Regions from separate parts of the Streptomyces sp. NPDC059092 genome, predicted to be linked through region 4. Evidence: riboswitches for the same ligand, from Rfam matches in the RefSeq annotation. Region 4 holds a riboswitch; each other region holds the start of a gene.

Evidence for each region. Region 4 has a riboswitch for cyclic di-AMP ahead of ACFXPL_RS13030 (peptidoglycan DD-metalloendopeptidase family protein). Riboswitches for the same ligand answer to the same signal wherever they lie in the genome.
Region 1: linked by a shared signal. The riboswitch ahead of ACFXPL_RS31110 (M23 family metallopeptidase) and the one ahead of ACFXPL_RS13030 (peptidoglycan DD-metalloendopeptidase family protein) in region 4 are both predicted to bind cyclic di-AMP.
Region 2: linked by a shared signal. The riboswitch ahead of ACFXPL_RS32330 (transglycosylase family protein) and the one ahead of ACFXPL_RS13030 (peptidoglycan DD-metalloendopeptidase family protein) in region 4 are both predicted to bind cyclic di-AMP.
Region 3: linked by a shared signal. The riboswitch ahead of ACFXPL_RS35405 (M23 family metallopeptidase) and the one ahead of ACFXPL_RS13030 (peptidoglycan DD-metalloendopeptidase family protein) in region 4 are both predicted to bind cyclic di-AMP.

The regions. Positions count from the first base shown of each region.
Region 1 covers NZ_JBHZEJ010000074.1:17,641-21,083, forward strand. The annotation lists gene ACFXPL_RS31105 (PP2C family protein-serine/threonine phosphatase) at 262-1,425, shown strand; cyclic di-AMP (ydaO/yuaA leader) riboswitch at 1,745-1,899, shown strand; gene ACFXPL_RS31110 (M23 family metallopeptidase) at 1,911-2,960, shown strand; gene ACFXPL_RS31115 (PrsW family intramembrane metalloprotease) at 3,040-3,443, opposite strand, start outside.
Region 2 covers NZ_JBHZEJ010000081.1:8,427-11,869, forward strand. The annotation lists gene eno (phosphopyruvate hydratase) at 1-568, opposite strand, end outside; gene ACFXPL_RS32330 (transglycosylase family protein) at 841-1,587, opposite strand; cyclic di-AMP (ydaO/yuaA leader) riboswitch at 1,593-1,765, opposite strand; gene ACFXPL_RS32335 (transglycosylase family protein) at 2,566-3,348, opposite strand.
Region 3 covers NZ_JBHZEJ010000106.1:15,026-18,468, forward strand. The annotation lists gene ACFXPL_RS35395 (M16 family metallopeptidase) at 1-669, shown strand, start outside; gene ACFXPL_RS35400 (M16 family metallopeptidase) at 666-2,069, shown strand; cyclic di-AMP (ydaO/yuaA leader) riboswitch at 2,255-2,422, shown strand; gene ACFXPL_RS35405 (M23 family metallopeptidase) at 2,435-3,229, shown strand; gene ACFXPL_RS35410 (GntR family transcriptional regulator) at 3,440-3,443, shown strand, end outside.
Region 4 covers NZ_JBHZEJ010000017.1:19,608-23,050, reverse strand. The annotation lists gene ACFXPL_RS13045 (helix-turn-helix domain-containing protein) at 1-343, shown strand, start outside; gene ACFXPL_RS13040 (DUF6126 family protein) at 366-539, shown strand; gene ACFXPL_RS13035 (tyrosine-protein phosphatase) at 570-1,382, opposite strand; cyclic di-AMP (ydaO/yuaA leader) riboswitch at 1,821-1,987, shown strand; gene ACFXPL_RS13030 (peptidoglycan DD-metalloendopeptidase family protein) at 1,992-3,011, shown strand; gene ACFXPL_RS13025 (SGNH/GDSL hydrolase family protein) at 3,192-3,443, shown strand, end outside.

The DNA of each region.
Region 1 (3,443 bases), on a different contig from region 4:
CCTACCGGCCTCCGTAGCCCAGTCGGCCGAGGGCGGGTCGCTGCCCGGCGCGGCAGCGGCCAGCCTGGGTGGAGCGCGGTACCGTCCGCAGCCGTCGGCGGACCGGGCAGGAGACGACTGGTGGGGAAGCTCAGGAAGATCGGAGAGCGCCTCGGCGGCAGGAGCAGGCAGGACGCCGACGGCGCCGGCGTCCTGGGTGCGGACGGCGCGGGCTTCTGGACGACGAGCGGGCGCGACCACCGCCGGGACCCCGCCCAGAACCTGGCCCAGGTGGGCGACGCGGCGCCGTACGGACCGCACGGCCCGCACGGGCGGCGCCTCGCCGGGCGCAGGCTCGTCCGGTTCCTGCCCGCGTTGGTGATCATCGGCGGGGTGGTCCTGGATCTGGCGACCCCGGCGCGGGTGACCGGGGCGCCGCTCTTCGCGGCCGCACCGCTGATCGCGGCGCCCTTCTACCCGTTGCTGGGCACCCTGCTGACGGGTCTGGCCTCACTCGTCGCCGAGGCGGCGCTGCGCATCCACACGGACACGCTCTTCTCGGTGGTGTCGTACAGCGAACTGCTGACCGTGCTGCTCGTCTCCGTCCTCGCGCTCTACATCAACGGGGTCGTCAGACGCAGCGGCGAACGGCTGGCCTCCGCACGCATCATCGCCGAGACCGCCCAGCGCGCCGTGCTGCCCAGACCGGCGGAGCGGATCGGCGGGCTGCGGATCGCGGCGCGGTACGAGGCGGCGCAGGAGGGCGCGTTCATCGGCGGCGACCTGTTCGCGGTGCAGGACACGCCGTACGGGGTAAGGCTGGTGGTCGGCGACGTACGGGGGAAGGGGCTGGAGGCGGTCGAGGCGGTCGCCGTGATCATCGGGTCGTTCCGGGAGGCGGCGGAGCAGGAGAGCTCGCTGGAGGGCGTCGCGCAGCGGCTGGAGCGCTCGCTCCTGCGCGAGGGGACGCGGCGGGACGGGCTCGATGTCTTCGAGGGGTTCACCACGGCCGTACTGGCGGAGATCCCGCACGGCGAGGACGTCGTACGGCTCGTCAACCGGGGCCATCCCGAGCCGCTGCTGATGTGCCACGACGGAGCCGTGACGATGCTGGCGGCGCAGGACCCCGCGCTGCCCCTCGGCATGAGTGAGCTGGGCGCGTGGCCGGACCGGGCGGAGCAGTCCGTGTACCCGGACGGCGCGACGCTGCTCTTCTACACGGACGGGCTCACCGAGGCGCGCGACACCCAGGGGGTCTTCTACGTTCCGCGCGAGCGGCTCGACGGGCGGATCTTCCAGGGGCCCGACGAGATGCTCCAGGCGCTGATCGACGACGTACGGCGGCACACGGGCGGCGGCAGTCAGGACGACATGGCGCTGCTGGCGGTCAGCCGGCCCGGGGAGGGGGAGCCGGAGCGGCGCAGGACGATGCCGATCGTCACCTGACGGGCTCCACGGCCTCACCGGTTCGCGGCTTCACGACTTCGAGGCTCCGGCTCCGCGGCTCCGCGGCTTCACGATCGCCGGTCACGAACGGTAATCGGTGCGTCTCCCTCCGCATAACATATGACATACCGTCAGGTATGTGTAGTGGATCGATATGCCGGGGGCATCGGTCAACTCGCCCCGATGTGCGTCCTTGTGTCCCGGTACATCCGATGCGAAGTCGTTAACGATCACTGGGAACAGCTTGGAATAACGCCCTGGTCTCTATTAACGTTCGATAACGCAGCGCGGTCGTCCCAGCCGTCGTCAGAGATGGCACCGTGCGTGTGCGCCGAATTCCGCGAGGGAACCGGGGAACCACCAATTGGGGTGAATCGGGAGCTACTTGCCGCCTTGTGCGGCGGGGGGCACCCGTAGGAGACCTTCCTGCTCCGAACCCGTCAGCTAACCCGGTAGGCGAGAAGGAAGGAAAGGAGCACGCCTCAGTGGCGTCCAACCAGCCTGCCCCCACGGCAACGGCGACCTACGCACCCCACTCCTTCGGCAGCGGCGGTGAGAACGAGGCGCCCGGGACCTGGGGGGAGTGGAACCCCACCGAGGAGTCCGTCCGCCCCGTACGCGGCAAGCACCGCGTCGCCAAGCAGCGCAACGGGCTCGCGCGCAGCTCCACCGTCCTCGGCGTCGGCGTCATCGCCGCCGTCGGCGCGGGCGGCATCGCCACCGCCCAGGACAAGCCCGCGGTCTCCATATCCCTGCCCGATGCCATCGCGGACAATCTTCCCGACGCCAAGTCCCTGCCGGGGATGAGCTATCTCAGCTCGGACGACTCCGACTCCGACGTGCTGGCCGGTGAGCCGCTGACCACCGCCGGGCTGACGGCCTCGGACGCGGAACAGGGCGCCACCGACGCCGGCGAGGCGCTGCGCGCCCGCATCCTCCAGCAGGCCGAGCGGCAGCAGACCGAGGCCGACGCGACGCAGCGGGCCGCGGTGCAGGACGCGGCGGCCGAGAAGGCCGCGGCCCAGGCCAAGGCGCGTCAGACGGACGCGCAGGAGAAGATCGAGGCGGCCGAGAAGAAGGCCAAGGCGGAGGCCGAGGCCAAGGCCGAGAAGGAGCGTCTCGCCAAGCTGGCGGCCAGCTACTCGCTCCCCACCTCCTCGTACACCCTCACCTCCTCCTTCGGCCAGTCCGGCTCCCTCTGGTCCTCCGGCTACCACACCGGCCTGGACTTCGCGGCGCCGACGGGCACCCCGATCAAGGCCGTGCACAGCGGCACCGTCAAGTCGGCCGGCTGGTCGGGCTCGTACGGCTACCGCACGGTCCTGGAGCTGGATGACGGTACGGAGATCTGGTACGCGCACCAGTCCTCCCTCTCCGTCAGCGCCGGTCAGAAGGTCTCCACCGGCGAGGTCATCGGCCGCGTCGGCGCGACCGGCAACGTGACCGGGCCGCACCTCCACCTGGAGGTCCACACGTCGGGCGGCACGGGCATCGACCCGATGGCCTGGCTGAACGGCAAGGGCATCAACCCCTGACGCACGTCACCGCCCCCGCCAGGCTTCGCGATTCCGCCCGACCCGTGCCCCCTGTCCAGGCCCCCGTCACCCCGGGAGGTCAGTACTGGCGGTACGGGTTGTAGCCGTCGTAGTCGATGTACGGCGGCGGCACCCGCACCCGGCCGGTGGCCCGCGCCGCGTACGTCAGCGCGGGCCCGGCTATCTCCTTGCGCTCCCACAGGTGGTGCAGCAGCTCCTGCTCGCGCTCCACGAAGTCCGGGCCGACCGGGTCGCGTCCGGCCCGGTGGCGCAGGAACGCCAGGGACGTCGCGAAGGCCTCGTACTCCCCGACCGCCCGCGCCGCGGCGGGTCCGTGGCTGCGGCTCGCGAACCCCCGCGCCATGGTGCGGGCCCGCATCGAGGAGAGCGCGAGGGGCGCGGCCGGGGCCAGCCAGCCCGCGGCGGCGTAGGCGGGCAGCTCGGCCGCGAGCGTCCGCAGCTCGCGCTGGCGGCTCCAGATCG
Region 2 (3,443 bases), on a different contig from region 4:
TGTGGTAGACCTCGGCACCCCAGCGCAGCGCCTCGGAGAAGGACTCCGCGCCGATCGGGGCGATCATGAATTCCTGGATGTCGACATTCGAATCGGCGTGCGAGCCGCCGTTCAGGATGTTCATCATCGGAACGGGCAGCAGGTGCGCGTTCGGGCCGCCCAGGTAGCGGAAGAGCGGGAGGTCGGACGCCTCGGAGGCGGCGTGCGCGACGGCGAGGGAGACACCGAGGATGGCGTTGGCGCCCAGCGAGCCCTTGTTCTCGGTGGCGTCCAGGTCGATCATCGCCTGATCGATCAGACGCTGCTCGGTGGCGTCGTACCCGACCAGCTCCGGGCCGATCTGCTCGATGACGGCGAGGACGGCCTTCTCGACACCCTTGCCCAGGTAGCGGTTGGCGTCTCCGTCGCGGAGTTCGACGGCCTCGAACGCACCGGTGGAGGCACCGGAGGGGACGGCAGCACGACCCGTGCTGCCGTCGTCGAGGCCGACCTCGACCTCGACCGTGGGGTTGCCACGGGAGTCGAGGATTTCCCGGGCTACGACGACGTCGATGGACGGCACGAGCATCTCCTTCTGGGATGTGACGCGTGGGTGCAGGGTCTCTTGGCCTTGCGCCATGAGCCTAACCGGCTCCGGGTCATCGGCCAGCCGGTGCCCGCCCCCTAAGACGCTCCCGCCCGTACGGACCGCCCGTACGGACCGTTCGTACGGACCGTTCGTACGGACCGTTCGTACGGACCGCCGCTACCGGCCGGTAGCGGGACCGGTGACGGCGAGCGGCGGATACGGGGCCCGACCCGGCGCGTACGGGGGTGACGCGCCGGGCCGGGGAGAACGGGTCAGCTCAGGTGGAGCTGCTGACCCGGGTAGATGACGTCCGCGTCGGGGACGATGTCCTTGTTCAGGTCGAAGACCTTCTCCCAGCCACCCTTGACCTTCTGGGCGGTGGCGATCTTGGAGAGGGTGTCGCCGGACTTGACCTTGTACTCGCCGTCACCCTTCTTGATCGTGGTGGGACGGCTCTGGCCGCGCGAGGCCGGCTGCGCCTCGTCACGGCTCGACTGCTGCGGCTGCGCCTGCTGGCTCGGGGCGGACTTCTGCGTACCGGAGTTGCTGGAGCCGCCGGAGTTGCTGGAGCTGCCCGAGTTGCTGGAGCTGGAGGAACCGGAGTCGGAACCGGAACCGGAGCCGGTCGAGCCGCCGCCGTTCGAGGCGCCGGAGAGGTTCACGCCGCAGTTCGGCCAGGCGCCCTTGCCCTGGCCCGCGAGGACCTTCTCGGCGACGGCTATCTGCTGCGACTTGGATGCCTGGTCGGCGCGCTGGGCGTAGGAGGTGCCGCCGTACGCGGCCCAGGTGGAGGGGGTGAACTGCAGGCCGCCGTAGAAGCCGTTACCCGTGTTGATCGACCAGTTGCCGCCGGACTCGCACTGGGCGACCTGGTCCCACTCGGAGGTGGTGGCGGCGGAGGCGGCGGTGGCACCGAGCAGGGGGGCCGCGACGGCGGCACCGGTGATCCCGGCGAGCGTCACGTAGCGAACGGCCTTGGACGGGCGACGGTGCTTGGCCTTGCTGGAACGCAGCTGCATGGAACACATCTCCTCACCGACGCCTACGAGGTGAGCTGTCGGGTTCGGGCCAATGAGTTGCCCGGCCGCGTGCTTGCACACGCGGCTTCACCCCAAGCCGGCCTCCAGCCGTCTCTCGACGGCCGGGCCCGGCACAAACCTTTGGGTCCCCCGCTCCTGCCTTCGGCGCTTGAAGCGACGATTACTCCCCCCGACCGACGGCAGGATTCGGCGTGACGGTCGACGAGGCCCGCGGTGCGAGCGGTTCAGACCGTAATCACAGCCCTGCCCGTTGTTCAAAGGAGCACATCCCGGAAAAAACGCCCTTACCTCCCCCGGCGGACAATACGTTTCCGCAGGTGAGAACCGGATTGACCCAACCCCCGGGGAGAAGAGCCCGAGTTGCGGCGAAGAGACCCTTGTCTCACTTGCACAGAAGTGGACATACGGTCGCTAACTGACCGTGTTCCGCCCGGAGATCGGAGGCGCTGGCCAGGACGGACGCAGCCGAAGAGACGTCAACGGGGCCCCGTTCAACGGCACTCGCCCGCGCCCGCCCCGGAGCCGCCCGCTCCGGTCGCGGGGCGGCCGACGCGGGTTGCCGGACCCGTCGGAACCGTGGCCGCCGGAGCCGTCCGCCCGGGGCGCCGAAACCGGCCGCTCCGACCCCGAAAGCGGCGGCTCCAGCCCCGGAACCAGGCGTTCCTGCCCTGGAATCAGACGCTCCGGTCGCCGGGGAACACACACCGGTGCCGAAGCCGCCCGCGGCCGTCGTCGGCACCGTGGGCGCCGGAGCCGGGAGGCCAGGGACCGGGGGGCCGGGGACCGGGAGCCGGCGGCCGGGGACCGGGGGCGCCGGAACCGGGGGCCCGGGGCGCCGGAGCAGCCCGCTCCGGACCCGGGACCGCTCTCCCCGGTCGCCGGAGCCGCAGGCCGCCAACGCCGGAACCGGCGGCTCCGGTCATCGGAACCGCCGGCCCCTGGCCTCGCGCGGGTGGCTCAGACCCAGCCGCCGACGACCTTCTGCCCGCCGGTCGCCAGGGTGAGGTGGCCGCCGACCGTGGTGACGACCCTCTCCACCTCGCGCTCCACGCCCTCCGTGAGCCTGCCCCCGTCACGCGCCCCTCCGGACCCGCGGGACGCGCGACTGTCCGCCCCGCGCTCCTCCGTCGTGCCGCCCGGCGTGGCGCTCTCGTCGGCCGCCTGGCCGCGGTGCTTGCCCTTGGACGCGCCGCCCTTGCCGTCGGCGTCGTCCTCGCCCGCCGCGGAACCGGTCGCCCCGGGGCTCGGGCTGGTGGAGTCCGAGGACTCCTTCCCGTTGTCCTCAGCGCCCGCGCCCTTGCCGGTGCCGGCCGCGTCGTCACCGGACCGCGAGGCGCTTTCCGACGGATCGGTCGACGGGCTTCCGGACGGGTCGGTGCTCTCGCCCCCGCCCGTCACGCCCTCCACGACGCCGGAGACGGCGCCGCCGACCGCCTTCGTCAGCCCGGAGACGCCGGCGCAACTGGACCACGCCTGCGCCCCCTGGGCGGCGAACACCTTCTCGGCCACGGATATCTGCTGCGAGCGGCTGGCGAGGTCGGGGCGCGCGGCGTAGTCCGCGCCCCCGAACTCGTCCCAGGTCTCCTGGGACATCTGGAGCCCGCCGTAGAACCCGTTGCCGAGGTCGGCGCTCCAGGTTCCGCCGCTCTCGCACTCGGCCACGTGGTCCCAGGTGGAGCCGTCCGCCGCGTTGGCGGCGCCGGCGCCGAGCAACGGGATCGCGATCGCGGATCCGGCCACCCCGGCGGCGACGAGAAGTGCAGGGGCCTGACGAGGTCGACGGTGTCGGCCGTTCCGGGACATGCGGTTGCCTTCCGTGTGACTGTCAATTCAAC
Region 3 (3,443 bases), on a different contig from region 4:
AAGCAGCCGCCGCGCGACGGCACCCTCTCCGACACCATCGGCGAGCAGCTCCGCGAGGAGGTGTACGAGGAGGTCCCGGCCCGCGCGCTGATGGCCGCCTACCGGCTGCCGCACGACGGCACCCGGGAGTGCGACGCCGCCGACCTGGCGCTCACCGTCCTCGGCGGCGGCGAGTCCTCCCGCCTCCACAACCGGCTGGTACGGCGCGACCGCACCGCGGTCGCCGCCGGCTTCGGGCTGCTGCGGCTGGCGGGCGCCCCGTCGCTCGGCTGGCTGGACGTGAAGACGTCCGGCGGGGTCGAGGTCCCCGAGATCGAGAGCGCCGTCGACGAGGAGCTGGCCAGGTTCGCCGCCGAGGGCCCCACCGCCGAGGAGATGGAGCGGGCCCAGGCCCAGCTCGAACGCGAATGGCTGGACCGGCTCGGCACGGTCGCCGGCCGCGCCGACGAACTCTGCCGGTTCGCCGTCCTGTTCGGCGACCCGCAGCTCGCGCTGAGCGCCGTCGACCGCGTCCTGGACATCACCGCGGACGAGGTCAGGGAAGTCGCCGCGGCGCGGCTGCGCCCCGACAACAGGGCGGTGCTGGTGTACGAACCGGTCGGCGCCGACGACACCGCGGACGCCGACGACACCGCCGAGAACGACGAGCACGAGGGGGCGGACCAGTGACCGACGCTGCCGTGACCATGGAGTTCCACCCGCGGCCGACCGCCGGCGAGGCCAGGCCCTGGGCCTTCCCCGCCCCCGAGCGCTCCACGCTCGGCAACGGCCTGACGGTGCTGCGCTGCGACCGCCCGGGCCAGCAGGTGGTGGCCGTCGAGATCAATCTCGACGCCCCGCTGGACGCCGAACCCGAAGGGCTCGACGGCATCGCCACGATCATGGCGCGGGCGCTCTCGGAGGGCACCGACAAGCACAGCGCCGAGGAGTTCGCCGCCGAGCTGGAGCGCTGCGGCGCCACCCTCGACGCGCACGCGGACCACCCGGGCCTGCGGGTCTCCCTGGAGGTCCCCGTCTCCCGGCTGCTCAAGGCGCTCGGCCTGCTCGCCGAGGCGCTGCGCGCCCCCGCCTTCGCGGACAGCGAGGTCGAACGGCTCGTACGGAACCGGCTCGACGAGATCCCGCACGAGACCGCCAACCCGGGCCGCCGTGCCGCCAAGCAGCTCTCCAGGGAGCTGTTCCCGGCCTCCCTGCGCATGTCACGACCGCGCCAGGGCACCGAGGAGACCGTGGAGCGCATCGACGCCGCGGGCGTCCGCGCCTTCTACGAGGCGCACGTACGCCCCGCGACGGCCACCGCGGTCATCGTCGGCGACCTCACCGGCGTCGACCTGGACGCGATCCTCGCGGACACCCTCGGCGCCTGGACGGGCGACACGGCCGCGCCCCGGCCCGTACCGCCGATCACGGCCGACGACACCGGCCGGGTGGTCATCGTGGACCGCCCCGGCGCCGTCCAGACGCAGCTTCTGATCGGCCGTATCGGCGCCGACCGGCACGACCGGGTCTGGCCCGCGCAGGTACTGGGCGCGTACTGCCTGGGCGGCACGCTCACCTCCCGGCTCGACCGCGTCCTGCGCGAGGAGAAGGGCTACACCTACGGCGTGCGCGCCTTCGGTCAGGTGCTGCGCTCCACCGCGCCGTCCTCCCCGGACGGGGCGACGGGCGCCGCGATGCTCGCCATCAGCGGCTCCGTGGACACCGCGTCCACGGGACCGGCGCTCGACGACCTCTGGACGGTGCTGCGCACCCTCGCGGCCGAAGGGCTCACGGACGCCGAGCGCGATGTGGCCGTGCAGAACCTGGTCGGGGTCGCGCCGTTGAAGTACGAGACGGCCGCCTCCGTCGCGGCCACGCTGGCCGACCAGGTCGAGCAGCACCTCCCGGACGACTTCCAGGCGCGGCTCTACGCGCGGCTGGCCGAGACGGGCACCGTCGAGGCGACGGCCGCGGCCGTCAACGCCTTCCCGGAGGACCGGCTCGTCACCGTCCTGGTCGGGGACGCGGCGCAGATCAAGGAGCCCGTCGAAGCTCTCGGAATCGGTGAAGTGACGGTTGTCACAGGCTGATTCGTCCGACGAGGGAACCCCGGCGACCGCGGTCGCCGGGGTTCTGCTTTATGTCCCCTTTGGTGGAAAGGATGCCTGTCTGCCCTGTGGTGTGCGCTACAAAAAACCTTGTCTGTTTGGTTATTGAAAGACGAGCCGCTTAGCGTCGGTCCGGCTGTTCGCCGTTGCGCCGCATCAGTGGCACCGGACAGCCATCGCCGAGTCCCCGTCAGGCGCGAGCCTGGGGAGCCGGGGACCCACGTCCCTGGGGTGAATCGGACGGCCTTCGCGAGCACACCGCGCGGAGGGGTCCGTAGGAGACCTTCCTGCTCCGAACCCGTCAGCTAACCCGGTAGGCGAGAGGGAAGGAAAGGACCAGCCACTTCATGGCGTTCACCCGTGCCACCGGGAAGCACCGCGCCCCGAACCGCATCACCTGCAAGGGCGCGAGCGCCGCCGGGTTCGCGACGCTGACCGCGACCGGCGTCATCGGCTCCCTCGCCTCCCCGGCGCTCGCCGCCGACAGCGGTACCGAGGCCGCCACGCACGCCGGGCTCACCCAGGTCATCGCCATCGGCGACGCCGTCGCCGGCGCGGTCGACGACCAGGCCGAGGCCCAGCGCCACGCGGCCGAGAAGGCCGAACGGCTGAAGGCCGAGGCCGCGGCGCGCGCCGCCGCGAAGGCCGAGGCTGAGCGCAAGGCGGAGGCCCGCGCGAAGGAGCTGCGTGAGGAGCGGGAGCGTGCCGCGCGCGCCGAGGAGCGCAAGCGGCTGGGCACCTTCCAGCTCCCCGTCGCCGGCTCGTACGTCACCACCGGCTACCACTCCGGCGGCTCCCTCTGGTCCTCCGGCAGCCACTCGGGCGTCGACTTCCGCGCCGCGTCCGGCACCTCGGTCGTGGCCGCCGGCGCGGGCACCGTCGTCGAGGCCGGCTGGGGCGGCTCGTACGGCAACAACATCGTCCTGAGGATGACGGACGGCACGTACACCCAGTACGGCCACCTCTCCTCGATCGGCGTCTCGGTCGGCCAGAGCGTCACCCCGGGCCAGCAGATCGGCCTCTCGGGCGCCACCGGCAACGTCACGGGGCCGCACCTCCACTTCGAGGCCAGGACGAGCGCCGACTACGGCTCCGACATGGACCCGGTCGCGTACCTCCGCACGCACGGCGTGGCGGTCTGACCGCTCCCCGCCCTCCCGCGCACCGTTTTCCGCCGAAGGCCCCGGCTCCCCGCCGGGGCCTTCGCCTTCTCCGCGCGTCGGCGCCCCGGGCTGGCCAAAAGATATCCATGGATTCCGGGCACCCATCGGAAATTCGCGTTGATTGCAATAGAGTCACGGAACAGGCGTCGATCGGCTGCGTTTCGCGCGGATTAAGGCGGAGGTTCGGACATGC
Region 4 (3,443 bases):
GGCCGAACCCGTCGAGGCCGACGGCTGGACGTACCACCAGGCGGGCGGTCCCGGCCGCGCCATGCAGCCACTGCGGCTGGAAGTGCCGTACGGGGCTCAGGGCGACCTGGTCCGGGTGCACCCCGGGGAGGAGTGGCTGTACGTCCTCGACGGCCGGCTCCGGCTGAGCCTGGGCGACGCCCTGCATCTGCTCGGCCCCGGGGACAGCGCGCACTTCGACTCGCTCACCCCGCACCGCATCGCGGCGGCCGGCCCCGAGGGGACCGAGCTGCTGTTCGTCCACACCCTGCTCCAGAGCCCGACCGCGGACCTGTGCCTCGGTGGCCCGGTCCATCCCGCCTGACCTGCTGAGAGAGGCCTTCGCCATGTCGGAGACAGAGCACCCGGTGCCTCGTGAGGGAGCGCCGGAACATGTGATGAACGAGGAGAAGACGTTCCCGCGAGGGCTGGTGATCCGGCTCTTCGCCTATCTGGTGGCCGGCCATATCTTCGCGGCCTTCCTCTATCTCCTCTTCCACCTCGGAGCCCAGGGGCAGTGACGGCCCGGTACGCGACGGAACGCGGCGGCGTCAGCCCTCGTCCAGGAGGCGGGCGCGCAGCCGTTCGCGGGTCTCGGGCGTGAGGCCGAGGCCGTCGGACAGATAGCGGTCGGTGGAGCCCCAGGTCTCCCCGATGGCTTCGAAGGCGGCGGCGAGGTATCCGGCGCGGGCGTCGAAGAGCGGGCTGAGCAGCGCCATCGCCTCGCCCGAGGCCGCGCCGGGCGTGCGGTCGGCGCGGCGGAAGGCGTAGCGGCGGTGGGGGTCGTTCGACTTGAGGTAGTCCGCCTCGATCGCCTCCGGCTCGACGCCGACCGCGAGCAGCGCCACGGCGACCGAGATGCCGGCCCGGTCCTTGCCCGCCGCGCAGTGCAGCAGGGCCGGGAGGCTGTCCGCGGCGAGCGCGTGCAGCAGGCGGCTGTGCTCCGCGGTGCGCTGCGTGACGATCGCGCCGTACGAGCCGGTCATCCGGGCCGCCGCTCTGCCGTCCCCGAGGAGCGAGCGGAGCTGGTCGAGGTCGCCGTGCCGGACCATCCGCCAGAACTCGGCGCCGTCGGCCGGGTCGGAGAGCGGGATGTTCACGTGGCGTACGCCCGTCAGCTCCACGTCCGCGCCGTCGAGCTTCAGATCGGCGGAGTTGCGGAAGTCGAAGATCGTGTGCAGACCCAGGCCGGCGAGGAAGACGGTGTCGTCGGCGGTGGCGTGGGCGAGATGTCCGCTGCGGTAGAGCGCGCCGTACCGTACCCGCCGTCCGTCCACGGTCGGCAGGCCGCCGACATCACGGAAGTTGCGTACTCCGGACAGCTCGGGCTCGGTGGACGGGACCTGCGGTGACTGCTGCGTCACGCCTGCTCCTCCAGGTCTGCCGTCGGCGCTGTTCGCCGGCGGAGTCGGTTGCTGACCCTACGACATCTGTTCGGAGGCTGATCGGTTCCGCGCGGTGGTGCGGGAGCGTCCGCGTACGGACAGGACGCGAGGGGAGGAAACGCCCAAACAGGCATCTATCCGGATTGACTGATTCCATATAACCTGCCCCGATCGAGGGGGAGATGGGTGTCGCCGGGTGAGCAGGATCATATCCGTGACGTTCCGTGGCGGCGGGGCGAAAGGGAAAGGCCACCTCGAAAGGGATTTGGAGGGAGGCCTCCACGCAGGGTGACCGGCGATCTTCCGCCGGAGAGGAGTGTGCGCCGCCGACGGAAAAGGGTGGCTTGTTCCGGCCGTCCCACTCGCCTACGTTCACCCTCAATCCGAGCGGAACGCCGAATCCTGCCGCCGCCTCGGGGACACCATCCACCCATTCACGCGTGGCAGGAGCGGGGGACCCAGGTAGTACGCCGTTCCGGTGCTCCGGCATCAGGGACGGCTCGGGGTGAAGTCGCGCACCATGCGCGGCCGGGCATCTCCAGCCCGAACCCGACAGCTCACCTCGCAGGCGCCGGAGAGGAATTCGCCATGCCCGCGAAGGGTAAGCACCGCCGTCCGAGGACCAACCCGTTCTCGCGCGGATTCATCGCCGCCGGAACCGGTGGCGCCGCCATCGCGCTGCCGCTCATCGGCGCCACCGGCGCGCACGCCGCGCAGCAGGCCGCGCCCGCCGCCGCCCCGCAGGCCGCGCCCGCCGCCGCCCCGCAGGCCGCGCCCGCCACCGCGCACACCGCCCAGAAGCTGCCCGCCGCGGCGCCGCAGGGGGCCGCCGCGACGCAGGTGACGCGGTCGGCGGACACGAGTGTGCACACGTACGCGGTGGTCGCGGGTGACTACCTCTCCAAGATCGCTGACGAGCAGAACGTGCGGGGCGGCTGGCAGCGGCTGTACGAGGACAACCGCCAGGCCGTCGGCGCCGACCCCGGGCTGATCCACCCCGGCCTGAAGCTCACCATCGGCGGCAAGCCCGCGACCGCCCGCTCGGAGGCGCCCACCGCCTCGAAGTCGTCGAAGACCTCGAAGCCGTCGAGGGCCTCCGAGCCGTCGAAGCCGTCGTCGAAGGCCGCCTCGTCCGGCAAGTCCTCCACGGCGGCCAAGAGCGCGGCGCCCGCCGCCAACTCCGCCGCGCGGAGCAGCGCTTCCGGCTTCACCCTGCCGGTCGACGGCGTCGGTGTCGGTACGGCGTACCGCGCCGCGGGCGGAAGCTGGTCCAGCGGCTACCACACCGGTGTGGACTTCGTGGCCTCCACCGGCACCACCGTGAAGGCGGTCGGCGCGGGCACCGTCGTGACCGCCGGCGACGGTGGCTCGTACGGCAACCAGATCGTCATCCGGCACGACAACGGGATGTACTCCCAGTACGCCCACCTCTCGTCCCTCTCCGTCTCGGCCGGCCAGAGCGTCACCCCGGGCCAGCAGATCGGGCTCTCCGGGGCGACCGGGAATGTGACGGGACCGCACCTGCACTTCGAGATCCGCACGGGACCGGACTACGGCTCGGACGTCGACCCGCTGGCCTTCCTCCGGCAGAACGGCGTCTCCATCTGATCCGTCCGGTTCCACCGTGACACCCGCTTTTCTCCGCGCGGCCCGGCACCGAATGTGCCGGGCCGCACGGCTTTTCGCTATTCCCACTTGAATGAAAATTGACCGATGGCATTTCTCACCCCGCGTCAACCCTTGCCTACGGTCGCGTAGGTCACATCGCCGGGTGGAAAATACTCTGCTGTGGCAGACGATTCGAGAGCAAGAAGAGACAAGGTATTCGGGTCGTACGCGGCGATCGGTGACAGCTTCACGGAGGGCGTGGGAGATCCAGGACCCGACGGTCTGTTCGTCGGCTGGGCGGACCGGCTCGCGGTCCTGCTCGCCGACCAGTTCCCGGTCTCCGGTGCGACGGCCGACCCCGTACACGGCGACTTCCGCTACGCCAACCTCGCCGTACGCGGCCGGCTCCTCGACCAGATCGTCGCGGAGCAG